Regions from separate parts of the Streptomyces sp. NPDC102279 genome, predicted to be linked through region 3. Evidence: riboswitches for the same ligand, from Rfam matches in the RefSeq annotation. Region 3 holds a riboswitch; each other region holds the start of a gene.
What was found. A riboswitch is a leader RNA that binds a small molecule or an ion and turns the genes downstream of it on or off. The one in region 3 is predicted to bind thiamine pyrophosphate.
Positions count from the first base shown of each region.

Region 1 (3,373 bases), on a different contig from region 3:
GGGAGGCGTGGCCGGTCAGGGCGCACATGGCAGTCGTGCGACGGTGCGGCCGCGGCCGGCTCGGCGTCGCCGGTCAGCGCCCCCGCCACCGGCCTCAGTTGGGGGGCGGCGCGCCGAAGTGGCCTCCGGTGGGCCGGGGTTCAGGTGGTGCCGAGGCGGGCGATCCGCGCGGCGAAGGCGGCGACGTCGGCGACCACGCGTTCCGGCTGTTCCCAGTGGACGGCGTGACCCGTGTTCTCGTACGGGAGGAAGTCGGCTCCGTGGACCGCGTCCAGGACCGTCCGCTGGTCCTCGCGGGTCAGGAAATTGTCCTGCTCGCCCCAGACGACGAGGGTGGGCACCAGGATGCCCGCGAGGGTCGCGCCGAGGTCGGCGTCGAGGAGACCGCGCCCGGTCTCCTGCCAGACGTGGGCCGGGAGTTTGAGGCCCTCCTCGACCATCGTCTCGACGAAGCCGCGGGCGAGCGGGGCCGCGGTCATGCCGGTGACGAACTCCTCGACGAACGCGCGGGGCACGGGGTCGGCGAGCCCGTCCAGGCGCTTTCGCCACGCGTCGGCCGCGGGCTTGTCCGCGAGGGTCCCGGGGACGCCGAGCAGGACGAGCCCGGCGACGCGGTCGGGATGGCTGCCGGCCACGATCCGCGCGGGTATGCCACCGGTGGACGCCGCGACGAGTACGGCGCGCGGGATGTCGGCCGCGTCGAGGAAGGCGACCAGGTCGGCCGCGAAGTCGTCGGGGGCGTAGCCGTCCGGCGGCCGGCCGGCGTCTCCGTGGCCGCGCTGGGTGGGCGCGTATCCGTGCAGGGACGCCGGAAGGCGCCGCAGGAGGGGCTCGAAGGACCACCAGGAGTCGGCGAGACCGTGCACGAAGACGACCGGCGTACCACTGGGGTAGCCGGCTTCGGCGTACGGAAGGGTCAGCCCCTCGTTCACCTGCGCGGACTTCAGGGAGATCACGGTCACGGCGCCCTGCCTCCTTCCGCCCGGCCACCCGGGTCCGGGAACCCGGGAACGGAGAGCGGGCGGCGATCACCTCCGACAGTACCGACGGGAGGCACCCGGCGCGCTGCGGGTGGCCCGACCGGGGCCGGTGGAGCGGTGCGGGCGGGCGCGGGCCGTTCCCGGCGGTCCGGGCCGCCGCGCGAGGGAGGTCGGTGAGTCCGGGCGGACCGGAACGGAGCGATGGGCGCAGGTCCGCCATACACAGGAGCGCGGGGATGGGGTTAGTGTGTCCGTCGTACCGGACACGGGGTGCCCCGTCCGAGGGCTGAGATCACACCCGTCGAACCTGAACCAGTTCGTACTGGCGGAGGGATGTCTTTCATGCCTTTGGCGCATGTTTCCGGCGGGCTGCCCGCCGACAGCCGGCCGACCGTCTTCGACGGGTCGATGCCCGCGGCTCCCGGCGATCTGCGGGTGGAGGGGCACGGCATCGAGCCGGTCCCCGAGAGCAACCGCTACGGCGGGCCCTGGCGCCTGTTCACCGTGTGGTTCGCCCCGAACCTGACGATGACGGGCGTGTTCACCGGCACCATCGGCATCGCGCTCGGCCTGGACTTCGGCACCGCCCTGACGGCGGTCGTCGTCGGGACCGTGATCGGGGCGCTGCCCACCGCCTACCTGAGCACCTGGGGCGGCCTCACCGGCACCGGCCAACTCCCCCTCGCACGGCTCGCGTTCGGCCGGACGGTGGCCCTGCCCGGACTGCTCCAGTGGCTGTCCTCGGTGGCCTGGGACGCGCTGATCGGACTGTTCGGCGGGGACGCGCTGGCGCGGCTGTGCGGCTGGCCCTTCTGGGTCGGGGTTCTCGTGATGATGGCGGCGCAGGGGGCGCTCGGTGTCCTCGGCTACGAGGCCATCCATCGCCTGCAGATCGTCATGACCTTCGTGCTCGCGGTCGCGTTCGCCGTGATCGCCTGGCGGATGCTGGACGGCGTCCACCCCGCCACGACCGGCTCCGCGACCGGCGCGGACCACATGGGGGCGTTCGTACTCACCAGCACCATCGCGCTCAGCCTGTCGCTGTCCTGGGCTCCGTACGCCAGTGACTTCAGCCGCTATCTGCCGCGCGCCACCTCCCGTCCGCGGATGTTCTGGTGCACCCTGCTCGGCCTCGTCGTGTCCTTCGTCGCCGTGCAGGCACTCGGCCTGTGGGGCGCGTCCGTGCTGACCGACCAGACGGCGGCGGGTGTCGAGGAGTTGCTGGGCGGCGGGGCGGCGGGCGCGTTCGGACTGCTCGCCGTGGCGCTGGCGGCGGTGTGCAGCAACGCGATGAACGACTACAGCGGTTCGCTGGCGCTGCAGACCTTGGGTATGCGGATCCCGCGCCCGGTGGCGGCCGCGCTGGCCGCTGCGCTCGGGTTCCCGCTCGTGCTGTGGATGCACGCGTCGGACACCACCGCCCGCTTCCAGAACGTGCTGCTGTTCGTGGGCTACTGGATCCCCGGGTTCGTCGCGATCGTCGTCGTCGACTGGATCGCCCGCGCCCGCGAGCGTGCCGGTGCCCCCGTCGACCTCGCCGTCGAGGCCGCCCGCCCGTTCGCCGCGTGGCCGTCGCTGCTGGCCTTCGTCGCCGCGTTCGGCGCGGCCGTTCCGTTCATGGACACCGGCCTGTACGTGGGTCCGGTGGCCGACGCGCTGCACGGCGCCGACCTCTCCTACTACGTGGCGTTCCTCGTCGCCCTCGCCCTCTACACACCCCTGCGGCTGCGTCGCCGCGCCTAGGACGGCTCCGGAGACCTCGTGTCGTCGAGCCACGCGTCCCGCGGGTCGTGGACCCGTTGCCGTACCCCGAGAGGAACCCTCGTATGACCACGCCGCCCCGCGTCCTGACGATCGCCGGATCCGACTCCGGTGGAGGCGCCGGAATCCAGGCCGACCTGAAGACGATGCTGGCGCTCGGCGCCCACGGCATGAGTGTGCTCACGGCGGTGACCGCGCAGAACTCCGTCGGTGTGCAGGGGGCTTGGGAGTTGTCCGAGGACGCGGTGCGTGCCCAGTACCGCAGCGTCGTCGACGACATCGGCGTCCAGGCCGTCAAGACGGGCATGTTGTCGTCACCCGCCCTCGTCACGACGGTCGCCGAACTCCTGGCGGACGTGGGGGCACCGGTCGTCGTCGACCCGGTGAGCGTCTCCAAACACGGGGACCGACTGCTGGCCGACGACGCGCTCGACGCCGTACGGAACCGGCTGTTGCCGCGGGCGACGGTGGCCACCCCGAACCTCGACGAGGTCGCCCAGCTCACCGGGGTGAAGGTGACGGACGAGGCGGGCATGCGGCAGGCCGCCGACCGACTTCTCGCCCATGGCCCGCGCTGGGTGCTGGTGAAGGGCGGTCATCTGCCGGGAGAGGCCGTCGACCTGCTCACCGAC
Region 1 is NZ_JBIWLU010000006.1:79,766-83,138, forward strand. Features, by position in the region: gene ACIRQH_RS15965 (alpha/beta fold hydrolase) at 141-962, opposite strand; TPP riboswitch at 1,237-1,331, shown strand; gene ACIRQH_RS15970 (purine-cytosine permease family protein) at 1,323-2,723, shown strand; gene thiD (bifunctional hydroxymethylpyrimidine kinase/phosphomethylpyrimidine kinase) at 2,807-3,373, shown strand, end outside.
Region 1: another riboswitch for thiamine pyrophosphate. It lies ahead of ACIRQH_RS15970 (purine-cytosine permease family protein); the one in region 3 lies ahead of thiC (phosphomethylpyrimidine synthase ThiC).

Region 2 (3,373 bases), on a different contig from region 3:
CCACCGTCACCGCGGAGACGCCGAGGGGCAGCATCAGCAGCGCGTCGAAGCCCCGTACGAGACGGCCCGCGCGGCGGGTCAGGGCCGCGGCCGCCAGACCGCCGATGAGCACGGCGATCGCGGTGGCGGCGAGCGCGTACTCCAGCGAGTTGCCGATCGCGGCGATCGGGGCGACGAGGAAGGTGCCCCCGTCGCCGTCGGCCAGCGACCGGTAGTAGCGGAACCCCGGGGCGTCGAGGGAGCGCTGGACGAGGACGGCGAGGGGCAGCACGAGCAGGACGGCGATGACGGCCAGTACGCCTGCGAGGAGCGCCCACTGCCCGGCGCCGCGCGGCCTGCGCGCGGTCGTCCGCGCGGACACCAGCCGCAGCGCGGTCTCGCGGCGGCGGACGGTCGCCGCGTGCACGGCGAGGATCGCCCCGACCGCCACGAACTGGATGATCGTCAGCACCGCCGCCGTCCCGAGGTCGAAGATCTCGGACGTCTGCCGGTAGATCTCGACCTCGAGGGTCGAGAAGGTGGGGCCTCCGAGGATCTGCACCACACCGAACGAGGTGAAGGTGAAGAGGAAGACCATGAGGGCGGCTGCGGCCACGGCGGGGGCGAGCGCAGGAAGCGTCACGCTGCGCCAGGCCGCGAGGCGCGAGGCGCCGAGCATCCGCGCGGCCTCCTCCTGCCGCGGGTCGAGCTGCGACCAGAGCCCGCCGACGGTCCGTACGACGACCGCGTAGTTGAAGAAGACGTGGGCGAGCAGGATCGCCCACACCGTGGTGTCCAGGCGTACGCCCCACAGCTCGTCGAGCAGGCCGCCCCGGCCGACGAGCGCGAGGAACGCGGTGCCCACGACGACGGTCGGCAGTACGAACGGCACGGTCACCACGGCCCGCAGGAGCTGTTTGCCCCGGAACTCGAAGCGCGCGAACACGTACGCGCCGGGGAGCGCGATCAGCAGCGTGAGCGCCGTGGAGGCGAGCGCCTGCCAGGTGGTGAACCACAGCACGTGCCGGATGTCGGGCTGGGCCAGGACGTCCCAGAGCCGGCCGAACCGCCAGCCGCCGTCGACGTGGAGCCCGCGCGCGACGATCGCGACCACGGGGTACGCGAAGAACACCGCGAAGAACGCGACGGGCAGGGCCATGAGGCCGAGCCGTGTCGCGCCCTGCCGCCGGGCCGCGCGCGGGTTCCGCCCGGCTACTTCAGTACGAGCGAGGTCCACGACTTGACCCACTGGTCGCGGTCGGCTGCGATCTTCGCGGGAGCCAGGGTCTCCGGGTCCTTGGCCTGCGGACCGAACTTCGTGAACTCCTCCGGCACCCGGGCGGTGTCGGTGACGGGGTAGACGAACATGTTCAGCGGCATGTCCTCCTGGAACTCCTTGGTGAGCAGGAAGTCGAGGAGCGCCTTGCCGCCCTTGGCGTTCCCGGCGTTGCCGAGCAGACCCGCGTACTCGACCTGGCGGAAGCAGGTGCCGTCCACGACCCCGGTGGGAGCGGTGCTGGGCTTCGGGTCGGCGTAGACGACCTCGGCGGGCGGCGAGGAGGCGTACGAGACGACGAGGGGCCGGTCGCCCTTGGCCTTCTTGCCGCCGGCGGACCCGGAGAACTCGTCGTTGTACGCCTGCTCCCAGCCGTCCACGACCTTCACGCCATTGGCCTTGAGCTTCTTCCAGTAGCCCTGCCACTGGTCGTCGCCGTACTTCGCCGCGGTCCCGAGCAGGAAGCCGAGGCCGGGCGAGGAGGTCGACGCGTTCTCGGTGACGAGGAGGTTCTTGTACGCGGGCTTGACCAGGTCGTCGAACGACGTCGGCGGCGCCAGCTCGTGCCTGCTGAAGTACGCCTTGTCGTAGTTGACGCAGATGTCGCCGGAGTCGATGGGCGTGACCCGGTGCTTGTCCTGGTCGACGCGGTACTGCCGGTCGATCGCGTCGGAGCCCTTGGCCTCGTAGGACTGGAAGAGCCCGTTGTCGAGGGCCCGGCTCAGCAGGGTGTTGTCGACGCCGAAGAAGACGTCGCCCTGTGGATTGTCCTTGGTCAGGATCGCCTTGTTCACGGCCTGCCCGACGTCGCCGTCCTTGAGGACGCGGACCGTGTAGCCGGACCGCTTCTCGAAGTCCTTGAGCACGCTCTTGGAGACGACCCACGAGTCGTGGGTGACGAGCGTGACGGTCTTCGGGTCTCCCGAGGCGCCGGCGTCGGACGAGCCGCACGCCGACAGGACGGGCAGCGTGACGAGGCTCAGCCCGACGGCCGTCGCCGCGAACCGCTTGCTGGTGGTGCTCACTGATTCCTCCTGGCTGACCAGGAAGAGACGCGGCCCTGCCCGGGATCTCTGACAGATCCCGGGCAGGGCGCAACAGCTTGAGTGATGACCGAACTTCCTACCCAGAATGACCTGGGCAAGGTTCAGAGGGTCTGCGGTCTGTCCCGCACTCTCAGCGCTGTGGCGCTCCCCTGTCGGAATATGAAGATGTTAGGACTGTGACGTTGTACGGACGCGTCCCAGACTACCGCTCGGTCGCGGCGAGCTGACCGCACGCTCCGTCGATCTCCTGGCCGCGGGTGTCCCGGACGGTCACCGGCACGCCGTGGGCGGCGATCGCGTCGACGAACGCCTTCTCGTCCTCGGGCCGCGAGGCGGTCCACTTCGAACCCGGGGTCGGGTTCAGCGGGATGAGGTTGACGTGCACCGGCTTGCCCTTGAGCATCCGGCCGAGCCGGTCGCCCCGCCACGCCTGGTCGTTGATGTCCCGGATGAGGGCGTACTCGATGGACAGGCGTCGCCCGGACTTCGCCGCGTACTCCCATCCGGCGTCCAGCACCTCGCGCACCTGCCACCGCGTGTTCACGGGGACGAGGGTGTCGCGCAGTTCGTCGTCCGGAGCGTGCAGGGAGATCGCGAGACGGCACTTGAAGCCCTCGTCGGAGAACCGGTTGATGGCGGGCACGAGGCCGACCGTCGACACGGTGATGCCGCGCTGCGAGAGGCCGAGGCCGTCCGGCTCGGGGTCGGTGAGGGCCCGGATCGCCCCGACCACGCGCTTGTAGTTGGCGAGCGGCTCGCCCATCCCCATGAAAACGATGTTGCTCAGCCGCGCCGGGCCACCGGGGATCTCGCCGTCCCGCAGCGCCCGCATCCCGTCGACGATCTGGTGCACGATCTCGCCCGTCGACAGGTTCCGGTCGAGGCCGGCCTGTCCGGTGGCGCAGAACGGGCAGTTCATCCCGCAGCCGGCCTGCGAGCTGATGCACATCGTCACCCGGTCCGGGTAGCGCATCAGCACGGACTCGACGAGCGTGCCGTCGAAGAGCCGCCACAGGGTCTTGCGGGTGGTTTCCTGGTCGGTCGACAGGTGCCGGACGACCGTCATCAGCTC
Region 2 is NZ_JBIWLU010000013.1:225,827-229,199, reverse strand. Features, by position in the region: gene ACIRQH_RS31525 (ABC transporter permease) at 1-1,216, opposite strand, end outside; gene ACIRQH_RS31520 (thiamine ABC transporter substrate binding subunit) at 1,192-2,280, opposite strand; TPP riboswitch at 2,357-2,462, opposite strand; gene rlmN (23S rRNA (adenine(2503)-C(2))-methyltransferase RlmN) at 2,504-3,373, opposite strand, start outside.
Region 2: another riboswitch for thiamine pyrophosphate. It lies ahead of ACIRQH_RS31520 (thiamine ABC transporter substrate binding subunit); the one in region 3 lies ahead of thiC (phosphomethylpyrimidine synthase ThiC).

Region 3 (3,373 bases):
GGTCACCGAGGAGACCATCATCGACCTGGTCGCCGGCGCCCGAGGGGAGTCGAACGTCGACCACATCTGTCTCACGGTGGAACCGCTGGACTGGGACGAGGTGGTCGCATCCGACACCTTCACCGTCCTCGACGGACCCGTCCCGCGCTTCGGCGCTCGGGGTACGGCAACCTCGCTCTACGTCCGCGACCCGGACGGCAACACCGTGGAACTGCGCTGGTATCCGCAGGACACCACGGCATGACCCGCCGGCGCCCGACCGCCTGCCGATCGACAGCCCGCCGGTCGCGGCCCGGGGGTTCGGTGTCCAGGACCGCGACCGGCGGAACAGGTCAGTCGGCCAACGGCAGATAGACGCGGTTGCCCGCCTCCGCGAACTCCCGGGACTTCTGGAGCATGCCCTCGGAGATCTCGGCCTCCGAGGCACCCGCAGACTTGTCGCCGCCGAACCGTTCGTTGATGCTCTGGCTGATCTTCATCGAGCAGAACTTCGGTCCGCACATCGAGCAGAAGTGGGCCGTCTTGGCGGGCTCGGCCGGCAGTGTCTCGTCGTGGAACTCCCGTGCCGTGTCCGGGTCGAGAGCCAGATTGAACTGGTCCTCCCACCGGAACTCGAAGCGGGCATCGGACAGCGCGTCGTCCCAGTCCTGCGCACGGGGGTGGCCCTTGGCGAGATCGGCCGCATGAGCGGCGATCTTGTAGGTGATGACGCCGGTCTTGACGTCGTCACGGTTGGGCAGCCCCAGGTGCTCCTTGGGCGTCACGTAGCAGAGCATGGCCGTGCCCCACCAGGCGATCATGGCGGCACCGATGCCGGAGGTGATGTGGTCGTACGCGGGCGCGACGTCGGTGGTCAGCGGGCCGAGCGTATAGAACGGAGCTTCATCACAGATCTCCTGCTGAAGGTCGATGTTCTCCTTGATCTTGTGCATCGGGACATGGCCCGGGCCTTCGATCATCGTCTGTACATGAAAACGCTTCGCGATCGTGTTGAGTTCCCCGAGCGTCCTCAACTCCGCGAACTGCGCAGCGTCGTTGGCGTCCGCGATGGAGCCGGGCCGTAGACCGTCGCCGAGCGAGTAGGTGACGTCGTACGCGGCGAGGATCTCGCAGAGCTCCTCGAAGTTCTCGTACAGGAAGGACTCCTGGTGGTGCGCGAGGCACCAGGCCGCCATGATCGAGCCGCCGCGCGAGACGATGCCGGTCTTGCGGTTCGCGGTGAGCGGCACGTACGCCAGGCGGACGCCTGCGTGGACCGTCATGTAGTCCACGCCCTGCTCGGCCTGCTCGATGACCGTGTCCTTGTAGATCTCCCAGGTGAGTTCCTCGGCACGGCCGTCGACCTTCTCCAACGCCTGGTACAGCGGCACGGTTCCGATGGGGACGGGGGAGTTGCGCAGCACCCACTCACGGGTGGTGTGAATGTTCCGCCCGGTAGACAGGTCCATGACAGTATCGGCGCCCCAGTGGGTCGCCCAGGTCATCTTCTCGACCTCCTCCTCGATGGAGGAAGTGACGGCGGAGTTGCCGATGTTGGCGTTCACCTTCACCAGGAACCGCTTGCCGATGATCATCGGCTCGATCTCGGGATGGTTGACGTTCACGGGCATTACCGCCCGGCCGGCGGCGATCTCCTCACGCACGACCTCGGGCTCGACGTTCTCGCGGACGGCGACGAACTCCATCTCGGGGGTGATCTCGCCGCGGCGGGCGTACGCGAGTTGCGTGACCGCCTGCCCGGAACGTCCCCGTCGGGGCTGACGCGGCCGGCCCGGGAAGACCGCGTCGAGATTGCGCAGACCGCCGCGCGGTGATGTGTGCTTGATCCCGTCGTCCTCCGGACGGACGGGACGACCCGCGTACTCCTCGGTGTCACCGCGAGCGATGATCCAGTTCTCCCGCAGCGGCGCCAGCCCCCGGCGCACATCCGTATCGATGCTCGGATCGGTGTACGGGCCGGAGGTGTCGTACAGCGTCACGGACTGCCCATTGGTCAGGTGCACCTGACGGACCGGCACGCGCAGATCGGGGCGCGTACCCCCGACGTACGCCTTGTGCCAGCCGATGGACTTCTCGGCCTCATCGTTCGGAGACGGCGAAGAAGTGCCGTCCGTCTGGCTGGAGGCAGGCGTGCGTACGTCCTTGTTGGTCATGAGACCTACTCCCTACGCCGGCATTACCCGGTAACAGGTTCGGCGGTCGACGCAGCGGCTTCCGTTCGCCGATGTTTCATGTGAAACATCGCGAAGACGGAGGTCAGCGCCCTCTCAGCCCGGTGCTCCGAGCTCCCGCGTGTGCAAAGGTGACTCCACGCTAGCGTCATATCTGGCGCGGTGAACAGGGGGCCCTTGCCGTTCTTGGGATGATCGGTCGGTGACCACGACCCAGCAGCCCTCGTTCCCACCGCCCGAGCCACCGCGCCGTCCGGGCTCGGACGACGGCCGCGGACGTGGTCCCGGCAACGGTCGTGGGCACGGACCTGGGCCGGCCGATGGCCAGGGATACGGGCACCGTTCCGGACCCGGAAACGGTCCCGGTCCGAGACCGGGCAGCGGAGACGCCGGCCCCGGTCACGGTGACCTCCAAGGGCAGGGTCCCGGTGACGGCCACGGCCGAGGGTCAGTTGGTGAACCGGGTCCGGGTGACGGTCACGGACCGGGCGGCGGGCACGTACCAGGCCCCGGCGGTGGACACGGGCACTCGCACAGCCACAACCACGGCCCTGCGGCGCCTGTGTCGAAGCATCTGCGCAAGGTCATCGCCGCGGTGCTGATCCCCTTCGCGGCCGCGGTCGCCGTGGGTCTCGTGGTGCTGTGGCCCGGTGGCGCACCGGCTCACGAACGCACCGGTGTCGGCTTCGACCGGCAGACCCAGAACGCGACGGTCACGAAGATCGTCCAGGTGGACTGCAAGTCCGTCAACGCCTCGGGGGAGACGCCGACCGGCGACACCTCCACGGCCGAGGGCTCCTCCGCACAGCAGCAGGCGACGGGTGAGTGCAAGCGGGCGACCATCCGCATCGACACCGGCAAGGACAAGGGCCGTACGTTCACGGAGATCGTCCAGCCGGACCAGTCACGGCAGTTGCACCAGGGCGAGAAAGTCATCGTCGCGTACGAGCCCTCGGCCCCCAAGGACCTGCAGTACTCGGTGACGGACGCGAACCGGAAGCTGCCCCTGACCCTGCTGGCGGGCCTGTTCGCCGTGGTCGTCGTGGTGGTGGGCCGGATGCGCGGCGTCATGGCGCTGATCGCCCTGGCCATCAGCTTCATGATCCTGAACTTCTTCATCCTGCCCGCGATCCTGCAGGGGTCGAACCCTCTGATCGTGGCGGTCGTCGGGTCCAGCGCGATCATGCTGATCGCGCTCTACA
Region 3 is NZ_JBIWLU010000003.1:176,219-179,591, forward strand. Features, by position in the region: gene ACIRQH_RS07580 (VOC family protein) at 1-244, shown strand, start outside; gene thiC (phosphomethylpyrimidine synthase ThiC) at 333-2,153, opposite strand; TPP riboswitch at 2,146-2,302, opposite strand; gene ACIRQH_RS07590 (YibE/F family protein) at 2,374-3,373, shown strand, end outside.